Regions from separate parts of the Acetobacter senegalensis genome, predicted to be linked through region 1. Evidence: riboswitches for the same ligand, from Rfam matches in the RefSeq annotation. Region 1 holds a riboswitch; each other region holds the start of a gene.
What was found. A riboswitch is a leader RNA that binds a small molecule or an ion and turns the genes downstream of it on or off. The one in region 1 is predicted to bind cobalamin.
Positions count from the first base shown of each region.

Region 2: it holds a riboswitch for cobalamin, as region 1 does, so the genes downstream of both, ASN_RS16485 (DUF1636 family protein) here and ASN_RS14445 (Rieske 2Fe-2S domain-containing protein) in region 1, are expected to answer to the same signal.
Region 3: it holds a riboswitch for cobalamin, as region 1 does, so the genes downstream of both, ASN_RS11495 (TonB-dependent receptor plug domain-containing protein) here and ASN_RS14445 (Rieske 2Fe-2S domain-containing protein) in region 1, are expected to answer to the same signal.
Region 4: it holds a riboswitch for cobalamin, as region 1 does, so the genes downstream of both, ASN_RS16415 (TonB-dependent receptor) here and ASN_RS14445 (Rieske 2Fe-2S domain-containing protein) in region 1, are expected to answer to the same signal.

Region 1 is NZ_LN606600.1:3,103,380-3,108,220, reverse strand. It holds gene ASN_RS14455 (PepSY domain-containing protein) at 1-750, shown strand, start outside; gene ASN_RS14450 (hypothetical protein) at 1,257-1,550, opposite strand; gene ASN_RS14445 (Rieske 2Fe-2S domain-containing protein) at 1,634-2,728, opposite strand; cobalamin riboswitch at 3,055-3,287, opposite strand; gene ASN_RS14435 (DUF1852 domain-containing protein) at 3,668-4,651, shown strand; gene ASN_RS14430 (methionine synthase) at 4,679-4,841, shown strand, end outside.
Region 2 is NZ_LN606600.1:3,581,209-3,586,049, forward strand. It holds gene cobN (cobaltochelatase subunit CobN) at 1-41, opposite strand, end outside; gene cobW (cobalamin biosynthesis protein CobW) at 47-1,129, opposite strand; gene ASN_RS16485 (DUF1636 family protein) at 1,131-1,487, opposite strand; cobalamin riboswitch at 1,585-1,809, opposite strand; gene ASN_RS16490 (CYTH and CHAD domain-containing protein) at 2,068-3,591, shown strand; gene ASN_RS16495 (TonB-dependent receptor) at 3,683-4,841, opposite strand, start outside.
Region 3 is NZ_LN606600.1:2,449,839-2,454,679, forward strand. It holds gene ASN_RS11480 (adenosine deaminase family protein) at 1-754, opposite strand, end outside; partial or broken gene ASN_RS11485 (DUF6525 family protein) at 948-1,322, opposite strand; gene zigA (zinc metallochaperone GTPase ZigA) at 1,334-2,548, opposite strand; cobalamin riboswitch at 2,697-2,923, shown strand; gene ASN_RS11495 (TonB-dependent receptor plug domain-containing protein) at 3,049-4,841, shown strand, end outside.
Region 4 is NZ_LN606600.1:3,565,498-3,570,338, reverse strand. It holds gene ASN_RS16430 (cobyrinate a,c-diamide synthase) at 1-3, shown strand, start outside; gene cobF (precorrin-6A synthase (deacetylating)) at 246-1,004, shown strand; cobalamin riboswitch at 1,241-1,474, shown strand; gene ASN_RS20010 (hypothetical protein) at 1,604-1,867, opposite strand; gene ASN_RS16415 (TonB-dependent receptor) at 1,952-4,120, shown strand; gene ASN_RS16410 (carbohydrate porin) at 4,397-4,841, shown strand, end outside.

The DNA.
Region 1 (4,841 bases):
GGAATAGGAATGTTTCTGACAGCAACCGGCCTTTCCATCGGCCTTTTACGTCTGAGACGTCGATGGCCATTTTCGTATTATCGTCGCTGGCATCTTGCCCATCATCTTGGCGGCATGATGTTTGGCCTTCTTGCCTTGTCTTGGATCACTACAGGTTTTTTCACCATGAATCCAGGCGGCGTTTTTGCAAGCGAGCGAGAAGCGCGTTCGGCCGTGCATGTGACAGGAAGTGTGACGGGCGAGGAAATCCTCGCAGTTCTTAACCGTATCGTCCGTCTACATACGGTTGACTGGACAGACGTAAGCAGTGCGTTTCTAAAAGGGCATATCTTCTTGGCCGTTACTGATTCTGTTGGCAATCACAAACGGCTTGATGCCCAGTTGTCGCCGTCTCTGCTCACAACAACAGAGTTAGGGGCATCAGCCACCTTTCTGGCATCCCCAGACCTGTACTATTTCAATCGCCCCACGCACACGCGTCATTTCCCTGTCATTCGTATGGCCGCTGCAAACGGAACGCTCTTTTATCTTGACGCACGAACGGGAGAAGTGATCACCGCTTTCGACAGTGCGGCACAAAAGTCCCGCTGGTGGGTGTATGGACCGCACAACATGGACTTCTGGTCGTGGTTGCGGTCTCCTACTGCTCGTTTGATGGTGATATTCCCCACCCTGTGCTGTGTTTTGAGCATTTATATAACCAGCGTCACGATCGGTATGAGACGTCTCGGTTTTATAAAGCGCCGGTAAATGTTCAAATAAACGAGAGAAATATCATTTCTAATGAATAATAAGTTTTAGTGATAAATGATAATATCTTGTCTGAAATATTCTATTTACTCCGTCATAGAATACCATCTGATAGCAATTTGCGATGCAAGTTGCATCCTCTACGCGTAAGACGCGCCGCCGCGCTTCCCCACCGCGCGGAAAATCCGGCGGCCACATATCCCATCAATATCAATGATGCACGAATGCTACCATGATCCCCTTTGGGGACACCATACTCGCCACTTATCGGAAGGGAGAGGATGAATCGGCATTGTTCTTTTGTGAGATCTTTTGCGCCCAGATAGGGTCTGGCGGCCCCGCTTTGAACGGGGAAATCCATGACATTACTCACGGCCTGTCTCCTATTAGTTCGAATTCTTTAAACAATCATACGTCTAGCCTGTGTCCACTTGCTGGCGGCAAACTTCGTCTAACGGAACAACGGAAATTCAGGACAACGAGATCATGACATCAATAGTCCGGTGCTATGTGCGACAATACATGCTCATCGCGGCTTTTTGCGCCCCGATCAGGTTCTGGACCGCAATATAGGCTTGCGCGTAATGTTTCCCTGATGCGTCTGCTGATATATCGGGAAGTGCCATTATCATCTCCATCGCCGCGTCCAGAAGCGGCCTGAAATGTGCTTCCAGATAGTTGCCGCGTTCGTGATACGTGATTGGTAAATCGGCCACCATCATTTGAAACAGTTCATAACCATTCTGCTGCAATTGTTCTTCTTCTGGCAAAGACACATCACTTCCCAAAAGGGAAACCACACAGGTTCGATCCGGTGCCAGAAGAAGGATCTTCTCAAGCAAAGGATGAAGAACATGAGAAGACCGCGCGATAATAGGCAATCTCATGGGTCGGCCTCTTCTGCGCTCTTTGGCATCTGACCACACCGCCTGAGCAAATCGCGAAGTTGTTTGATAACCGGGAAGACTTCCTGATTGTGATCTCCGCCGAGGTCTTTCCAGGCGGCCTGTTCCAACTCGACAATCTCGCGATCTTCAGAGAAGACGCGCTCCGTGAATGCGACCACTATTGGCCAGGCAATATCCAGTAAAAAAGGCACTTTCAGTCGTTTGATCGACAACAGACCGAAGACACGGTTGGTCAGCTCCTCACGGTCCTGCGGGAGATACGAGATCCACAGTTCCATCACGGGATCCTCAATCCCTTGCGTTTCAATACGCAGGCTCTGATAGGGATATTGTGTCCTGATGGTCATGACGTCCCGATAGGCAAAATCCCGACCGTCACGGCGTCTCTGGCCGTAAATCAGCGCCTCACTCAAAGGCTGCTTGCCGCCCGTTCGTGCAAACGTGTAACGGGCCTCAACAAAATCATCTCCGTGATCCATTCCCAGAAACCGTGGCTTCATTTTGCCGACAAGTCGGCTGTGCAGAACCTGGTGATTCATATCCATCAGGTTTTCATGCATGAAACTGTAATGACAGTTCACCACCTGGCCGAAGCGCCGCGTGCGGTAACTTCTGTCTCTCACCCTTGGAAAGTCAGGGAATGGGGTTTTGTCCGCAAGAGACTGATCCCCCATAAAAACAAAAATGAGCCCATCTTTTTCTCGACAGGCCCAAGTCCTGAGACGCAGACATTGCGCTTCGGCAGAAACATTGGGCGAAACACATTGTCCGTCTCGGTTATATTTCAAACCATGAGCGATACAGCTTAGAAGATCACCATGGGCCTCTCCTTTTGCGAGCAGAACCTGCCGATGGGCGCACAGGCCATCCAGAGCGTAAGGCACACCGCTTCTGGGACGCACGACGACGATATGCCGTCCTGCAAACCGGACATCGATTGCCTTTTCCCGTCCCAATTCACGGGACCAAGCGACAGGATACCAGAAGTCCGGATTGGTTCTGACTCGTCTTAAATCGATCTGTGCCGCGCACACTGAATGGTCTGAAATTTGGTGAAGCTCGTTTTCCATTGCCTCGGCATTTCAACTGGCTCAGCGCAAAGCGAAACGAAGCAACACCCCGACATAGAGCGTCATACCGTCTCTCACAGTTTCTCTGAGCAAGTGTACCCGTTACCAATACCGGACAGAATGGGTCATTGTCCGGTGACTGAATCTCAAGTGTCTAACGGATCAATGCTGTCTGCAGCACAAAAGCGTCATTCGTATATCGGCCAGAAATGATGGGGGAAAAACCCTGGCCTGAAAAGAGTCCATCGCCTGATTCATCAGGAACGACCGAGGCATGAGGCAGACAGGCATATATTCTCTCCTCCCTTCGGTCATCCCGCCCGATGGTTGGTGGCTGAGCAATGGCAGGTCTCCTGGCTCACGGATCATGGCCAACTGGTTCCAACCTTCCCGTCCCCTATGGGAACAGTGGTCCACGTTCAGAGCGAACGAACCAGCGGCATACCGCCTACAGTTGCGGGAGCAGCCTCCGACTTTGCGCCTGGACGGTCGTCTGACCAGTGCGTGACGGAGTTCCCTATTAACCCGCTTGCGCGGGACCATTGAAGCGTTTGCCTCTGTAACATGCCGCCAAACGCATCCAGCGTGCAAGCTGGAACATCATGGATGGGGCAGAAGGCAGATATCAGTTTTTCGCATGTAGAACGTCCGTCTAGCTCGCCGACACGCCGGAAAACAAGCGCCACATTGATAGTGTCTCTGGCTTTATCTCCTCCGGGTAAAACTTTGCTTCCATCAACCCATGAACGATATTTATGTTTTTATGAAATCAAATCATTTTTGTTCACTGTATCATTCGGGCATAAAGCAGACACCGCTCTTACCAGCGCACATGACGATGACCACGACCTGAGAGAACTGGAAACAAAAATTGGGACCCCCTCGAATTCCCATAAATAAAAATCTGGTTTTTCGTGGTAAAAGGGATGAAGAACCATAATGATTAAGGACTTTACATTCAGTATCAATCGACTTCGCTTTGATGAGAACTATCATCCATCCGATAAGACGCGCCTCACGACCAATTTCGCCAATCTGGCGAGAGGGGAAAGCCGTCAGGAAAACCTGCGTAATGTCCTGCTGATGATTGACAATCGTTTCAATGATCTGGCCCATTGGGATAACCCCAATAGGGATCGCTATTCCGTCGAGCTTGAAATCATTTCCGTCGACATGGATATCGATTTTTCTGGCAAAAGCGACAGCTTTCCGCTGATCGAAGTTCTGAACACGACGATTGTCGATAAAAAAGCCAACAAGCGCATAGAAGGTCTCGCAGGGAACAGTTTTTCCTCGTATGTGCGGGACTATGACTTCAGCGTGTTGCTACCGAAATATAACAAAGATAAGACAGAATTTAACGTTCTTGATAATTACGGGAACTTGCATGGAAATCTTTTTAAGAGCGTTGTGAATTCCACGGCATACAAAAATAATTTCAGGAAATCCCCTGTCATATGCCTTAGTGTCTCAACCAATCGGATCTATCGTCGGACAGAAAATCAGCATCCTGTATTGGGTATTGAATATCAGCAGCGCGAATTTTCCCTGACGGATTACTATTTTAAAAAAATGGGAATGCAGGTTCGCTATTTTATGCCGCCCAATAGCATGGCACCATTGGCGTTCTATTTCTCCGGCGATCTGCTGTCTGATTACTCCGCTCTTGAGCTTATCAGCACCATCAGCACGATGGAGTCTTTCCAGAAAGTTTACCGTCCTGAAATTTACAATGCCAATTCTGCTGCTGCCGATTGTTATCAGCCGAGCCTGAAGAATCAGGACTATTCAAATACCCGAATTGTCTACGATCGCGAGGAGCGCAGCCAGCTGGCGACCGCACAGGGGAAATATACGGAAGAGAATTTCATCAAGCCGTATCACGATGTTCTTGAGCAGTGGTCTGCCAGTTACGCCGTTTGATCAATCAGAAACACAAGGCCATCCCTTATGAAAACACTGCTCCCTACCTCAACGGCTGGCAGCCTGCCCAAACCTTCATGGCTTGCCAAACCCGAGACGCTCTGGTCACCCTGGAAATTGCAGGATGAGGAACTGATCGAGGGTAAACAAGATGCGCTGCGTCTGACCCTGGACGATCAGGATCGTGCCG
Region 2 (4,841 bases), 480 kb from region 1:
GTCTCTTCCAGACCGTGCTTTTCTCGGAAGATCACATGCATGCGGGTCAGCCCTTCCGGGGCGTCTGTCCTGTCAGCATGGCACGGATTGCAGCAGCATCAACGTGATCATGCTCCGCGATCACCACAAGGCGCGTTCGCCGGGCTTCCTTACCCCAAGGACGATCATACTGCGTGCGCACACGTTCTCCCACACCTTGCAACACCATCCGCATCGGCTTCCCGACAACGGCGACGTAGCCTTTCACACGCAGGATATGCTGAGTGCGGGCAAGCGAGCGTACCGCGTCAACCAAGGCAGCAGGATCGGTGACTTCCGGTAGATCAATCACCACGCTGTCAAAGTCTTCATGCTCGTGGTCGTCTTCGCCATCATGGTGAGATGGCCGTGCAGCCAGATCGTTCTCAGCCTGGGCATTGAGGCCAAGAACAACCTGCGGATCAATCGTTCCATCCTTGATTGGAATAATGGGCAGGGTACGCGAAGTAAGCGAATTGATCATATCCCGTGCGCGGTTAAGGCAGGTCTCATCGACCAGATCGGCCTTGGTAAGGAGGACAAGGTCGGCACAGGCAAGCTGGTCTTCAAACACCTCAGCCAGAGGTGTGTCATGGTCCAAGCTATCGTCGGCTTGCCGCTGTGCATCCACCGCCTCTGTGTCTGGAGCAAAACGCCCCTCGGCTACCGCCTCTGCATCGGCCAGCGTGATAACGCCATCTACCGTGATACGAGAACGGATAGTAGGCCAGTCAAACGCCTTCAATAACGGTTTGGGGAGTGCCAGACCGGATGTTTCTATCAGAATGTGGTCGGGCCGTTCGGGAAGCGCCATAAGCCGTTCGACCGTAGGAATAAAATCATCTGCCACCGTGCAACAAATACAGCCATTTGCCAGTTCAAGAATATTTTCGGCAGGACAGTTTTCATCGGCGCAGGATTTGAGAATTTCTCCATCTACCCCCAACGTCCCGAATTCATTGACCAGAACAGCTAACCGTCGCCCTTGAGGATGACTCATGAGGTGGCGAATCAAGGTGGTCTTACCTGCGCCTAGAAAGCCGGTAATGATGGTTACCGGAATTTTTTCAAGGGTACTCTGGCCTGTTCCGACGTGTGGCATGGCTGTCATCTCAATTCTCCTGCGGAGGAAGGCGGGCAAGACTTTGTTTGCGAAATATCTGTGGGCGTTGCCGCCAGGGCACCAGACCATCAGGTGTAGCGGCATAGGCTTCCGCCCCGGCAAGAATGTCAGGGACATCCTGTTCCGTCAGCCTGCCATATACGTAGCTCCATCGGCCAGAAGCACTTAAGGCAATCACACACCCATTGTTGCAGGCGGAGAGACATTCCACAGGAATGATTTCCAGGCCGGAGGGTAGGCTTTGGGAGGTAAGAAGGGTATAAAGACGTCTTCCCGGCACCGGCTGCCCTTCCACTACGGGCTCACCCGCACGGCACGTTGTGCAAACAAAGAGTTTTGCGGTCATGACCCAGCCTTGCTTGCAACCTGGGGCACCACGGGCGGAACTCTAGCTGTCAAGGGCAGCAAGAAACGTCCAACCGGTTGCAGCACACCCCGGCTGCCCGTTGAATAGTCTGCTGGCAGGTCTCCCGGCTTGCGGAATCAGGGTTTCCCCAACGATCACCCGCCTTCCCGACGATTGGTCAGTGGCATAGAGCGATCTTTCCGGTCACGGTCGCGGGGGCGGCTGTGCTTGTAGCTCCCTTTGATCAGGAGCCTTGTCACATTCCCTCTTAGCCGCTTTACAGACGTATCTATGAAGCGGAACCAACGTGCAACGCTGTTGCGGCAAAGTGCCGATCATGTCAAGCGATGGAGCAATCATGGCTCCATCCACGGTCATACGGTTTTCCAGTCACCGCCCTTATATATCCATTAAATACAATAGCTTGAGGGGTATGGATTGATCTTCCTACTGCAATCGCAGTCTCATTCCGAAGAAAATCTTTGCGCCGTTGCCATCCGATTGTAACGGAGACGTTTGCTGTTCATGATCTCCTTTAAATGAACAGGAAAGCGGTCTGGTAGCGGGCCGTATTAAAGCCATGGCTCCCAGTAAAGCGTCAGTTCCGTTGGAAATTGAAGTGAAGTTTCTTTTCCCATCTAATGCATATCCTTTGCTTGAGAATACCATTGCATTAAAAGCCGCAGGAACGGCACCTGCTCAGATGCATCAGGTAACAGCCTATTATGATACACCAGAGCTTGACCTGTTGCAGGTCGGCTTCTCTCTGCGGGTCAGACAGACCGGTGGGCAGTATGTTCAGACCTTGAAAACTCAGCAGAGCAAACGTCAGTTGAATTTCCATCGCAAAGAATGGGAATGGCATGTGACTTCAGAACAACCTGACCTTGATCTGCTTTCAGGCACGCCTTTACGGAACTGGAGGAAGGATTTCAGAGGAAAACTGGCTCCGGTCTGGACGACCGACATTCGCAGAACAGTCCATACGTTTGAACATAACGGGGCATTAGTGGAATGTTCCCTTGATGACGGAGTCCTTCGGAGCGGAGAGAAGGCTACTGATCTTCAGGAACTAGAACTGGAGCTCAAAAGGGGGCCAGTGACAGCTCTTTATGATCTTGCTTTAAAAGTTATGGCTGATAATCCGCTCCGCCTGGGCGTTCTCTCAAAGGCAGAAAGAGGATATTTCCTACTAACGGGATCGGCGCCCCCTTCGAAAAAAACAAAATTTCAAAACTTAAGCCGGAAAATTACCTTGCTCGGAGGGTTTCGGAGTTTGGCGAGAACAGGCCTGAACGGAATAATACTGAATCTGCCTGCTGTAGAACAAAGCGAGATGGAGGGCATCCATCAGATGCGGGTCGCAATCCGTCAGGTTCGGACGATCCTGCGCTTGTTCGCCCATTATGAGGACGATCATACTCTTAAGCATTTCCAGAAAGAGTTGCGTCGTATCGGACGCTTACTGGGCAAGGCGCGTGATTGGGATGTATTTTGTCAGGATACGCTTCCAAACATGTTAATGGAAATTGCTGACAGTAGCCTTAAAAAAATTCTGATTGATATCGCACAAGAAGAAAGAAGAAAATCTCATGAGTTATTACATCAGGAACTAAAGTCCAAACCGTTAACAATCTTGATAATTTCACTTTCGGCGTGGATAGAAGGTCACCCCCTCCTTGGCAAAAAAATGTTCCTGAGAACACCTTTGCACACTCTTGTTCCAGACCTTCTTAAACCGCTTGATCATAAAATAACAAAACAGGGAAGCTATATCCGCCGCCTATCAGCAGAAGAACTTCACACTCTTAGAAAAACCTTAAAAAAACTGCGTTATAGTGCAAGCTATTTTTCCAATTTTTACGCTAGAAAAAACGTAAAACCGTACATGGATCATTGTAAAAAACAGCAACACTATCTTGGAGAAATCAACGATACAGCTATCGCCGACACTTTATTAAAAGAGATAGGAAAAACACATACTAAAATCTATTCAATCGTCTCTTCAGTCAGAAGCCTGAATAAAAAACGCAGAAAAGCGGCATTGCATGCCCTTGAGCATGCCTGGAAAAAATTTAGAGACACGAAACCTTTCTGGGCATAATGTTAATTTCTTTCAAAAAAAATCTATGTTTTTCTCTATTTATAAAAAATGCCGGGGTTTTTCCCCGGCATTTTTGTGTGTTGACGTCGTTTTAGAAATCGACGCTTGCACTGCCCATGACCATGAAGGGGGCTGCGATGGAGTAGGTGCTGCTGCCTCCCTTGATCTTGGTGCCATACACGCCGGTGGTGGCCAGAGCGTTGGCGGCGGTGCCGTTCACATAGCCAAGATAGTGGCGGTCCGTGATGTTGCGCAGGTTCAGGCGCAGGGTGGGAGATTTCATGATCCCCCAGTCCTTGAAGCGGTAACCGGCATTGACGTTCATGGTCAGATAGCCCGGAATATGCTGGTCATTGTTGAAGGTGGAATACTGCTTGGCGATGTATTTCAGGCCGTATCCCGCAAAGAAGTGCCCGTCATCGTAATCAAGATTGAAGGCCAGTGAGTATTTGGGGGTCTGCGGCGCAAACTTGCCCTTGCTGAATACATAGTCGCTTCCGCTGCCGGCGGCCACGTTGCTGTCTGTGCGGGCGTTGATGTATTCCGCCGAAAAATACGGACGCAGGTGGTAGAGGATGGGACGGGTGCCCACTTCAACATCCACACCATCAGCATGGGAGTTCCCGCCATTGATGCTCTGGCTGTAATAGTCGCCATTGGCCATGGTGACGGTCTGCTGATACAGGCGGTTGGTGAAGTTGTAGTGGAAATAGGTGATGGAGCTCATCACCAGCGGTCCCTGATAACGCCAGCCGAATTCTTCAGAAATGGAGATTTCGGGCTTCATGTTGGCGTTGGCATGGGTGGAATAGCCGCTGCCCGCATAATAGGCGCCGGAATCATAGAGTGACGTATTCATGGGAATACGGAAGTTTGTGGTTGAAGACGCAAACAGCTGGTTTTCGTCATTGATCTTGAAGCGGATGGAGGCGGCGGGCAGGGGCTGCTGCCAGGAGCCATTGATATAGGGCCCCGTTGAGGTGTCTGGCAGGAAGTTGTGGCCCTGCCGGTTGACGACCGTATATTTCAGGCCCGCTTCCAGCGTCAGACGGTTGTGCAGAAGCGAAAGACTGTCCGCAATGAACATGGTGTGAATGCGCGTCTGGGTCAGCGTGTCACGATACTGTGCCGTCTGCCCGTTGGCGAGCACCAGGTTGGGGCCGCCACCCAGAAGATCTTCAGGTTTGCCGGTAGCATAATCGATCAGGCTGTAGGGACCTGTCTGGATCTGCTTGGAATATTCAAACCAG
Region 3 (4,841 bases), 650 kb from region 1:
TCTGGTAAAGATAATGCACGGCCACCTTGCAGCCTGGGTGCGCTTGTGGCGTGCCACATTGCAACACATGCTGGGCCTGCTGTTCCATGTTGTCAGTTTCATGGCGTGCCGTGGCAACCAGTGCGGGCAGGTCTGCCTTAAGCGCCTGCATGGCGTCAGCATAATTCTCATCATGCAAGGGGTGGGCGTTTCCGCTGGCAATCATACTGCCCAGTCCGGGTGAGATCATCAGTTCTACGTAGGTGATATGATCCTGCGCGGCGCGATCAAGCGCCTCGGCCAGACTGTCTCCTGCGTGTTTGTCAGCAGCAGGCCCAAAGCCGGCGAAGGTGGCAAAGAAATGGTCATGGCCGGAGCGATCATTGGCCGTGGGCACAAAATCCCGCATGGAAAGGGCATCAATCATACGGTTTTCGGCAGCTTCATTCGCCGGAAGCGCCGTGGCAGGCCATTCTCCTTTTGCCGGGGTGGCGGCGCAGGCTCGGGGCAGGATGGTTCCCTGTTCCACCGAAATGCAAAGCCCATCCTGTGCGGCCCACTTCAGATAACTTTCCGCATAAATGGCTCCAACCAGATGGTTATGCAGGTCAGCCCCTTTGGGGAACTGGCGCATGAACACAGGTAGCCGTACGGGGTCTGATTGCAGGCTGCTGAAAATATGTGCCGTTTTCTGCTCGTCTGGTGTGGCTGCCTGACAAAGGGAAAACGGTGTTGTCAGAATGGCAGAGGCCAGAAGCAGAGCACGAACAAACATACAGGAACACCATCCGGGAAAGACGTGGTTTATCATTGCTGGGTAACAGAAATCATTCCACTCCAATATCGGATTTATACAGAAGTCAGGCCACCTTTCAAACTCATGAGGAACCGTGTTGCCCTGAGCTTGTCCTCCGGGGCTTGTTTGCGCAGAGAGATGCCTGATTTGTCGGGGTATTGGCCGGGGTATAGCGGAGAATGCTGGCAACAGCGGCATCGTGCGGCAGAGGGGTGCCATAAGAGCTATGATAGCGCGTGGCAAAGGCTTCCCGCTCCAACCGTTCGCAATAGTCCAGATACCGGATCAGTGCTCTTTCGGCTCTGCGCGTGGGGCCATGCACCCGTTTATAATGTCGCCACAGAATCAGCGCATTGACGGACCACGCATCATACGCATGTTCCCTTAGCCTCTGGCGAATGGACGGAGGCAGTTGTTCAAAAGCAGACCACTCGTCTCCCTCATGACGTTGCCAGATTTCATGACGCACCGTCCGCTCGTTTGACGGAGGGGGCTGCGGATGAGGGCGCTGGCTGGGTGTGGACAACCAAGGCTGATAAGCGGACATGCCCTTGCCCATCATGCCGCTTGACGCTTCCAGATGGGAAAAGGGTCCGGCAGGTGCGTATAGCGTTCGGGCTCAAAGCGGGGAGCGCCATCTTCCGGTATCAAGCAGTCGTCCAAAGCAGCGCGCAGGGCGCTTTCATCCATGTCCTGCGTACCAATGAACACAATTTCCTGCCGCCGGTCTCCAAACACAGGGTCCCATTTGCTCAGCACAAAGTCGCGCCACTGGTCTGTATCGGGCCACTGACTTTTGGGGATGGCTGCCCACCACAACCCGATGGCCTGATTACGCACCAATGCCCCAGCCTGCCCCAGTTCTCCTACCCAGTCAGGGCGTGTGGCCAGCCAGAAATGCCCTTTGGCCCGGACCACACCCGGCCAGTTGGCATCCAGAAAATGCTTGAATTTTGCGGGTTCGAATGGTCTGCGCGCACGGTAGACAAAACTGCGGATGCCGTATTCCTCGGTCTCTGGGGTATGGTCCTGAAAGCCGTAGAGTTCCTTGAACCAGAGCGGATGCTGGTGTGCTTTCTCATAATCAAATCGGCCTGTGTTCAGAACACGCTCAAGGGGAACCTGGCCCATGTCCGTCTCAATCACATCGGCATCAGGGTTCAGGGCCAGTACAATCTGGCGTGCCGCCTCTACCTGTTCCGGTGTGGCGGTGGAGACCTTGTTGATCACCACAACATCGGCAAATTCAATCTGTTCAACCAGCAGATCCACCAGCGCGCGATCATCTTCCTCGCCCGCTGTTTCTCCTCTGTCTTTCAGGAAATCGGTGGAAGCATAATCCTTGAGCAGGTTTACGGCGTCCACCACTGTTACCATAGTATCAAGCCTTGCGCTGTCGCTCAGGCTGTTGCCATCTTCATCCCGGAACTCAAAGGTTGCGGCAACGGGCAGGGGTTCTGCAATGCCAGTGGATTCAATCAGCAGATAATCAAATTTCCCCTCCGATGCCAGCCGATGAACCTCCTGCAAAAGATCATCCCGCAGGGTGCAGCAAATGCAGCCATTGGTCATTTCCACCAGTTTTTCATCGGTGCGGGAAAGATCGCCTCCGCCTTCTCGCACAAGATCAGCGTCAATATTCACTTCGCTCATGTCATTCACAATAACGGCCACCTTGCGGCCTTCCCGGTTGTTGAGAATGTGGTTCAGCACTGTTGTCTTTCCGGCTCCAAGAAAGCCGGAAAGAACGGTAACGGGCAGCAATGCGGGCATGGAGGGGGCTCCCTGAAGCTGGAAGAGGCGTAGTCCGCCTTATGTGTTATAGTATAACATAACATATCCTGATCGTTCAATCGTCTGCAATGTTGGTGCTGCATGGGGAAGGAAGCGCTGTTTTCTTGACACTCTGCGCGTTTTGGCGGCATCAACCCGGCTTGATGGTTCTCTCTCCGTTGGGGAGCGATGTAAAAGGGAACCGGGTGCGGTGCCGCGTTGCGTGGACATCAAGGCCCGGGCTGTCCCCGCAACTGTAAGCGGCATGCTCTGCCTACTGGCTGATAAGTCAGGCCACTGGGAGGTTCTCCTGGGAAGGCTTGGGCAGAGTGGACTACCGCAAGCCAGGAAACCTGCCATCAGCTGGGGTCGCAGACGGGAAATGCTGATCGGGGGGTGTCAGCAGGCAGACTGGACCATGGGTGTTCCTGAGAGACGGGAGCAACCAGGGTCAGGCTTTACTCTCGTGGCGACGTCTTTTTACCGCGAGGCCTTTTTCTCTGATGTTCCGCAAAACACTTCTGGTCAGTTCCAGCGTCTTCACTCTGTGGGGAGGCATCGCACTGGCGGCTGATGCACCTGTTTCAAAGCCACAGAAAGGTCTGCCTGCCAAAAAACAGATTGTGGCTGTATCGGCGTCCTCCGCCTCTCAGCCACTCTCCAGTCAGGCGGTATCGGAACTGATAACAGTCAGTGCAGCTCGCACGCCTACCCGAACGGATGATATCGGCACGGCTCTTACCATCATTACGGAAGAACAGATGCTGACCCAGCAGCGCCGCACGTTGCCAGATATTCTGGCACGTCAGCCGGGGCTGAATGTGGTGCGCTCTGGCGGGTTTGGGGCGACAACGGCCATTTTTATGCGCGGCAACAATGCCAATGAGGTAAAGGTGCGGCTGGACGGCATGGACGTGAACGATGGCAGCTCCGCCAGCGGCATGTTTGATGCCGGGCAGTTTGTAACGGATGGTCTCGGTCGGATAGAAATTCTGCGTGGCCCACAAAGTGGTCTTTACGGCGCTGATGCCATGGCAGGGGTGATTGATATGACCACGGCGCAGGGGCAGGGGCGTTTCAAACCGTTTGTCCGGATAGAAGGCGGATCATATGGCACCTTCAATCAGGTGATAGGCGCGCGCGGCAGCAAAGGGCGCTTCCATTATAATGTGGAATTGTCCCACTACCGCATGGAAGGCTTCCATTCTATCCCGCGATATATTGAGCGCTATTATGGTGCCACGCAGGAGCAGCGGCACAAAGGCAACCGTAATGATAACCGGTCTGCCAATATCCGGCTTGGTTATGATGTGACCCGGAACTTTGATCTGGGCCTGACTGCACGTCTGATCCAAAGCAACTACCACACATATTCCCTGTACGATCTGCAAAGCGAGGCCTATGGCGGTGGAAATGTGCGGGAACAGAACAATATGAATCAGGCCGTGGTGCGGGGTACGGCGCATCTGGTGTCTTTCAATGGTTTTTTTGATCAGGTCATCGGTCTTGGCTACATGACCAACCGCAACCGGTGGAACGAAACGGGCCTTTATGCCACCGGGCCGGACTATTATCGCTCAAGCCGCCTCAAAATTGACTGGCATGGCACGTTTGATTTCAGAAAATACGGCACACTGCTTATTGGCGCCGAACATTTTCATGATACGTTTGATTCCAGCCATACGGCCGCTTCTGCCTATGATACCGGCTACCATACACAGGCCAGCATGGATACTACGGCAGGATATGGTCAGTATCAGGGGAACTGGAACCATATTCTGTATGGGGCAGCCAATATCCGGTATGATTCCAATTCCCGTTACGGAAATTACGTGACATGGCGGGTAGCCCCCTCCATCCATATTCCCCACACCGGCACCATCATCAAAGCCAGTGCCGGGTCAGGTTTTCACGGCCCTACACTGTATCAGCTTTTTTCCAATCAGGTGGGGTCCAGTTATTCCCAGACAGGTAACCCGAACCTGCGGGCAGAAAGACTGATCGGATATGATGCTGGGGTAGAACAGAAGCTATTGGGCGACAAACTGCATTTTGGCGCAACATGGTATGACAACCGCGTTAAAAACCTGATCCAGTCCACGGAAAATGTTCAGATGGTAGGGGGGTATCCCTATTATCAGTATTCCTATGGCAACGTGGCGCGTGCGCGCATGTATGGCGTGGAAGCCTTTCTGGACTGGAAGGCGCTTAAAACGCTTGATTTCAATCTGAATTATACCTGGACTCATGCACGCGATCTGAGCAGCAATCTGCCTTTGCAGCGCCGACCGCA
Region 4 (4,841 bases), 460 kb from region 1:
TGATCCGCATTACCTGTTCCCGGCGGAGGGCTCCAGCTGGATGACTGCAGCACACCGTCTCTCTGCCGTATTCCCCAAGCCTTACTTACTGAACAGTTCCTTCCAAAGGCTATCTAAAGGAGCGTTTGGCATGCGCGCCGTAAATACATGCTTGCGCCGGCAAATACGTATTTTCGGGAAAACAATCATGCCTTCGACAGCATCCTTTATGGAACATCTACTGACCCTCCTGAGGAAAATCGTTCATGCTTGATCTGGTTCTTGTTGGTATAGGAACGGGAAATCCTGACCACTTGACCTTGCAGGCGGTACGCGAACTCAATGCGGCCGATCTCATTCTTATTCCCCGCAAAGGTCCGAACAAGGCGGATCTGGCCGATCTGCGACATACAATTTGTGAGCAGGCTCTGACCAATTCGGCCTGCCGTATCGTAGAGTTCGAGATGCCGCGTCGTGATGTTGCTGATCCGAATTATCGTCATGGCGTGCTGCAATGGCATGATGCGATTGCCCGCGTATGGCAGGAAACCATAGAGGTTAATTTACCCCAAGGCGGTACAGTCGCTTTGCTGGTATGGGGAGACCCTTCTCTTTATGACAGTACCCTGCGCATTGCCTCCAGGCTTCAGCCCGCTCCAAGAATACGCAGCATTCCGGGAATCATGTCTCTTAATATGCTGGCTGCAGCCCATACGATCGCCCTTAATGATATAGGCGCACCGTTTACTGTCACAACCGGGCGTCAGTTACGCGATCATGGCTGGCCTGAAGGAAGCAATACGCTCATTGTCATGCTGGATGGAGAGTGTTCTTTCCAGCATATCCCCTCACAAGATGTCATTATCTATTGGGGTGCGTATGTTGGTATGCCAGAACAGATTTTGCTTTCTGGCGCTTTGTCGGAAATTGGACCGGAGATCATTACCACTCGTGCTCAGGCACGTGCGCACCATGGCTGGATCATGGATATCTATCTTCTTCGCCGTAAAATCCCAGAACAATAAAAGCCCTTCATCAGTTACGAAAAACGGTATGGTTGATGTAGTTGGCGTCATTATTGGCATGATGGGGTAGAAACGATCATAGAGCTTGAGTAACCGCCCCTACTGCCTGACCGTATAGGGGGAACTGACAACATCTGTCTGACACGTTCTGGTACAAGCCGACAATCTCAAATACGGGCGGAATATCCTTGTTTCCGTGCGTGTCTGTATTGAAATCATCGTAATTCCACGCTTATAAAGGGCGCATAGTCGATGGTTCCGTGCAAACGGATGAAAAGGGAATGCTGTATGCTTCGGCTGGACATGATGTCCGGAAGTCAGTCAGCAACTGCCCCCGCAACTGTTGGCGGTGAGAGTCTGTTTGTTATGTTTCCTTGCAGAAACAGGTCACTGGTTCGTTTGGACTGGGAAGGCTAAGCAGAACTCCGTGATCCGCGAGTCAGGAGACCTGCCATCGTCGTGATAAGCCCGGATACCGGTCGGGGATGGCCGTTTTCCAGAAAGACAAACGATGGAAACCTTAACTCCGTTCATTCTTTTGCCGCACACACACAGATATTTCCATATCCAGATGCGCCAGAGCACCGCATTGCGCTGATTCACATCAGCGTTTTCTCTTCCCCATTTTTATAATGGCTAATGGCCCGCTCTTCTGCGTCTGCTCTTTCCTGCGCGTTTGGTCTTCTATTCGCTGGCTCTGCTATCGAAAATCTGTGTTGGCCTTCTTCTTGGGTCAAATTGATCAGAAACGTTCCATCATACACGCATGATACGTACTTACGCTTTGGAAGACCGTCAGGCCTCTGCCGTGCCGCAGGACCATCATGACCGTTTGTCTTCATCTCCCATTTTTCTTTGTTCATACAAATTGTACCGTCCGTTACAAGTTATCTTTCTTTCCCACAGTCATTTTCTTTGCTGGTCTTACTCCATTCTTCGGGCACGCATTGGCAGCGGGGTTATCACCGTCGGTAGAGCCAAAGAAAAGAGCTGAACAGGTTGCCCCCGCCACAAAAAAAGACCGTCCTAACCCAACAGGCGCGCCCCACCGTCCGTCTACTGCACAGGATGTCAGGAAGGTCACCTCCACAGACGGCGCCTCTGAAACAATTCAGGTAACGGCCTCCCGGCATGATCTGTTGGGGCGGGCTGGCACGGCGAGTGAAGGCTCCCTGACTGCACGCGAAATCCAACTTCGGCCTGTGTATCGTGTCGGTCAAATTCTGGAAGCCGTTCCCGGACTGGTGGTGACCTCCCATTCCGGTGAAGGAAAGGCGAACCAGTTCCTGTTACGGGGCTTTAATCTGGATCATGGTACAGACCTCGCAACATTTGTTGATGACATGCCAGTTAACGGTGTCAGCAATGCTCATGGTCAAGGTTATACAGATCTCAATTTTCTTATCCCAGAGGTGCTGGCAGGCGTCGATTATACAAAAGGGCCATTTCACGCCGATATTGGAGATTTTGGGGTTGCTGGCTCCGATCATATGAAACTGGCGGATGACATTCCCCGGCAGATCAGTCTGAGCGCGGGAACTCTGGGTGATTATCGTGCCTATATCGGTGGTACAACCCATTTTTCCAATACCGGCCGGTGGGTCAATGCCTTCACCCTTTCCCATTCTGATGGTCCATGGAGGTATCCAGATAATGCCCGCAGCATGCGTGCTCTTTCACGGTATACCTACGGAAGCACCAAGAATGGTTTTGATCTTACCGCCATGTTCTACCGCGGCCAATGGCGAGCAACCAATGATCAGCCACTTGATGCATATCGGGAAGGATTGATTGGGCGCTATGGCTCTTTAGACCCCACGGATGGAGGTTTTTCCGAGCGTTATAGCCTTTCTGCTCATTATCATCTTGCACGGGATAACTGGAAATGGGTGACCAGCGCTTTTGCTGTGCATGATCGGCTGACATTGTGGAACAATTTTACCCATTATCTGGATGATCCAGTCAATGGAGATCAGCAACAGCAAGATGAAACACGTACAACTGTTGGGGGGAGCAGCGTCTATTCCCGTCAGGATCACGTCGGCCTGATCCAAACAGAAACACGGGTAGGTGTGCAGGGGCGATATGATTTTCTGTATGTGGATCGTCGTCACACACACCAGCGCATTACGTTGCCAAACTGCCCATCTAGTCTTGAGGCCACAGTTCCCTATCTGTGTAACGCGGACACCATTAATCTCGGTGCGGTGGGACTGTTTGTGCAAAACACCACGCACTGGCTGCCGTGGCTGCGAACAGTGGTGGGTCTTCGGGAAGACTATCAGGGAGGCACGGATAACAACCTTGTCGATAATAGTCTGACCCGAAAACACCAGTGGCTGTTTCAGCCCAAAGGTAGCCTTGTCTTTGGGCCTTGGAAAAAAACAGAATTCTACCTGAGCGGAGGACGTGGGTTTCACTCCAACGATTTCCGGTCTGTTTCAGGCTCTTATGCGTCGGACGAATTTACAAAAGGATCAGTCCACGTTCCCCTCATGACATCTGCCGTTAGTGGAGAAGTGGGTGTACGCACCACGCCTTTTTCTCATCTGCATGTTCAGGCTGCGGCCTTTATGATCGATTTTGATTCTGAGCTGAGCTACGATGGTGATGCCGGTGTCACCTCTCCCGGCCCTGCCAGCCGCCGACAAGGTGTGGAATTTTCCGCTCAGTACAACCCGTTCACCTGGCTTGAATTCAATACCGATCTGTCATTTGCCAAAGCGCGCTATCGCGCAAAAAATCTTTCCAGTTACGGTATTGATGGCACCTATGTCACCAATGCACCCAGTTTTGTGTGGTCATTTGGGGTCATGGTGGACCGCGGTCCCTGGTATGGGGGCTTACAGGTGCGGTGGCTCGGTGGCTATCCCTTGGTGGAGGACAATAGTTTACCGTCCAAAGGATATCAGGAGGTGAATATGACGCTTGGCTATCGTTTCAATAAAACCATCAAGCTGGAAGCCAGCGTGTTCAATGTTTTCAATACACGCGCTTACGCCGCGCAATATGCGTATGATTATCGTCTTACACCAACAGCAGCCATACAATCAGGTGCAACTGGCCATCCGCTTGAACCAATTTCTGCGCGTTTGGCGGTTACGGCAGATTTCTGAGCCTACGTTTTCCTGACTTCTTTCCAGCAACAAGGGAAGTTTCATGATAGTTTAATATGACATAGCTCTTTGTTTGTTCAAGATTTCCTCTCCCCAACTAATGGTAGGCGGGATGATGGTAGGGAAGGAAGCAGAGGCAGGGATGCATAGGCACGATATGCAATCATCATTCATGGATGGTGCCCTGCCCGGTTTAGACTTTCTCCCCACTTCCTGCCATTCTTCCCTCGTGCATGATATTGGTTGCTGTGTATTTCATTAGGAGGTTCTGAACACGTGGGGTCATTTTGTATCCGGGCCACACGTCATGCCGTTCTAGCTCTTGTTCTCGCGGCCAGTATGAACAAGGCTGATGTGGTGTCTGCCGCAGATATACCCCTTACCACTGATATTCTGCCATCCGGTGTGCCTCTTCCAACGCCCGCCCCGGGCTTTGTACAGCCTCCGGAAGATTCAAACACAGAACTGCTCGGAAATGCTGGCGGCGCTCGAGACTGGCTTACCCGGCAAGGGGTAAGAGTAACCATCCAGGATGTTGAGGAATTATGGGGGCTTGCTGGCGGAGGTCTTCATCCCGGACCAACATATGATGGGATGACCGCCGTTGCCGTTTCTCTGAGTACTCAACAGGCCTTCGGGTGGCAGGGAGGCCTTCTGAACGTCAGTGCATTGCAGATCCGGGGGCGATCACTCACCAATGAACGTCTCGGTGCACTCAATG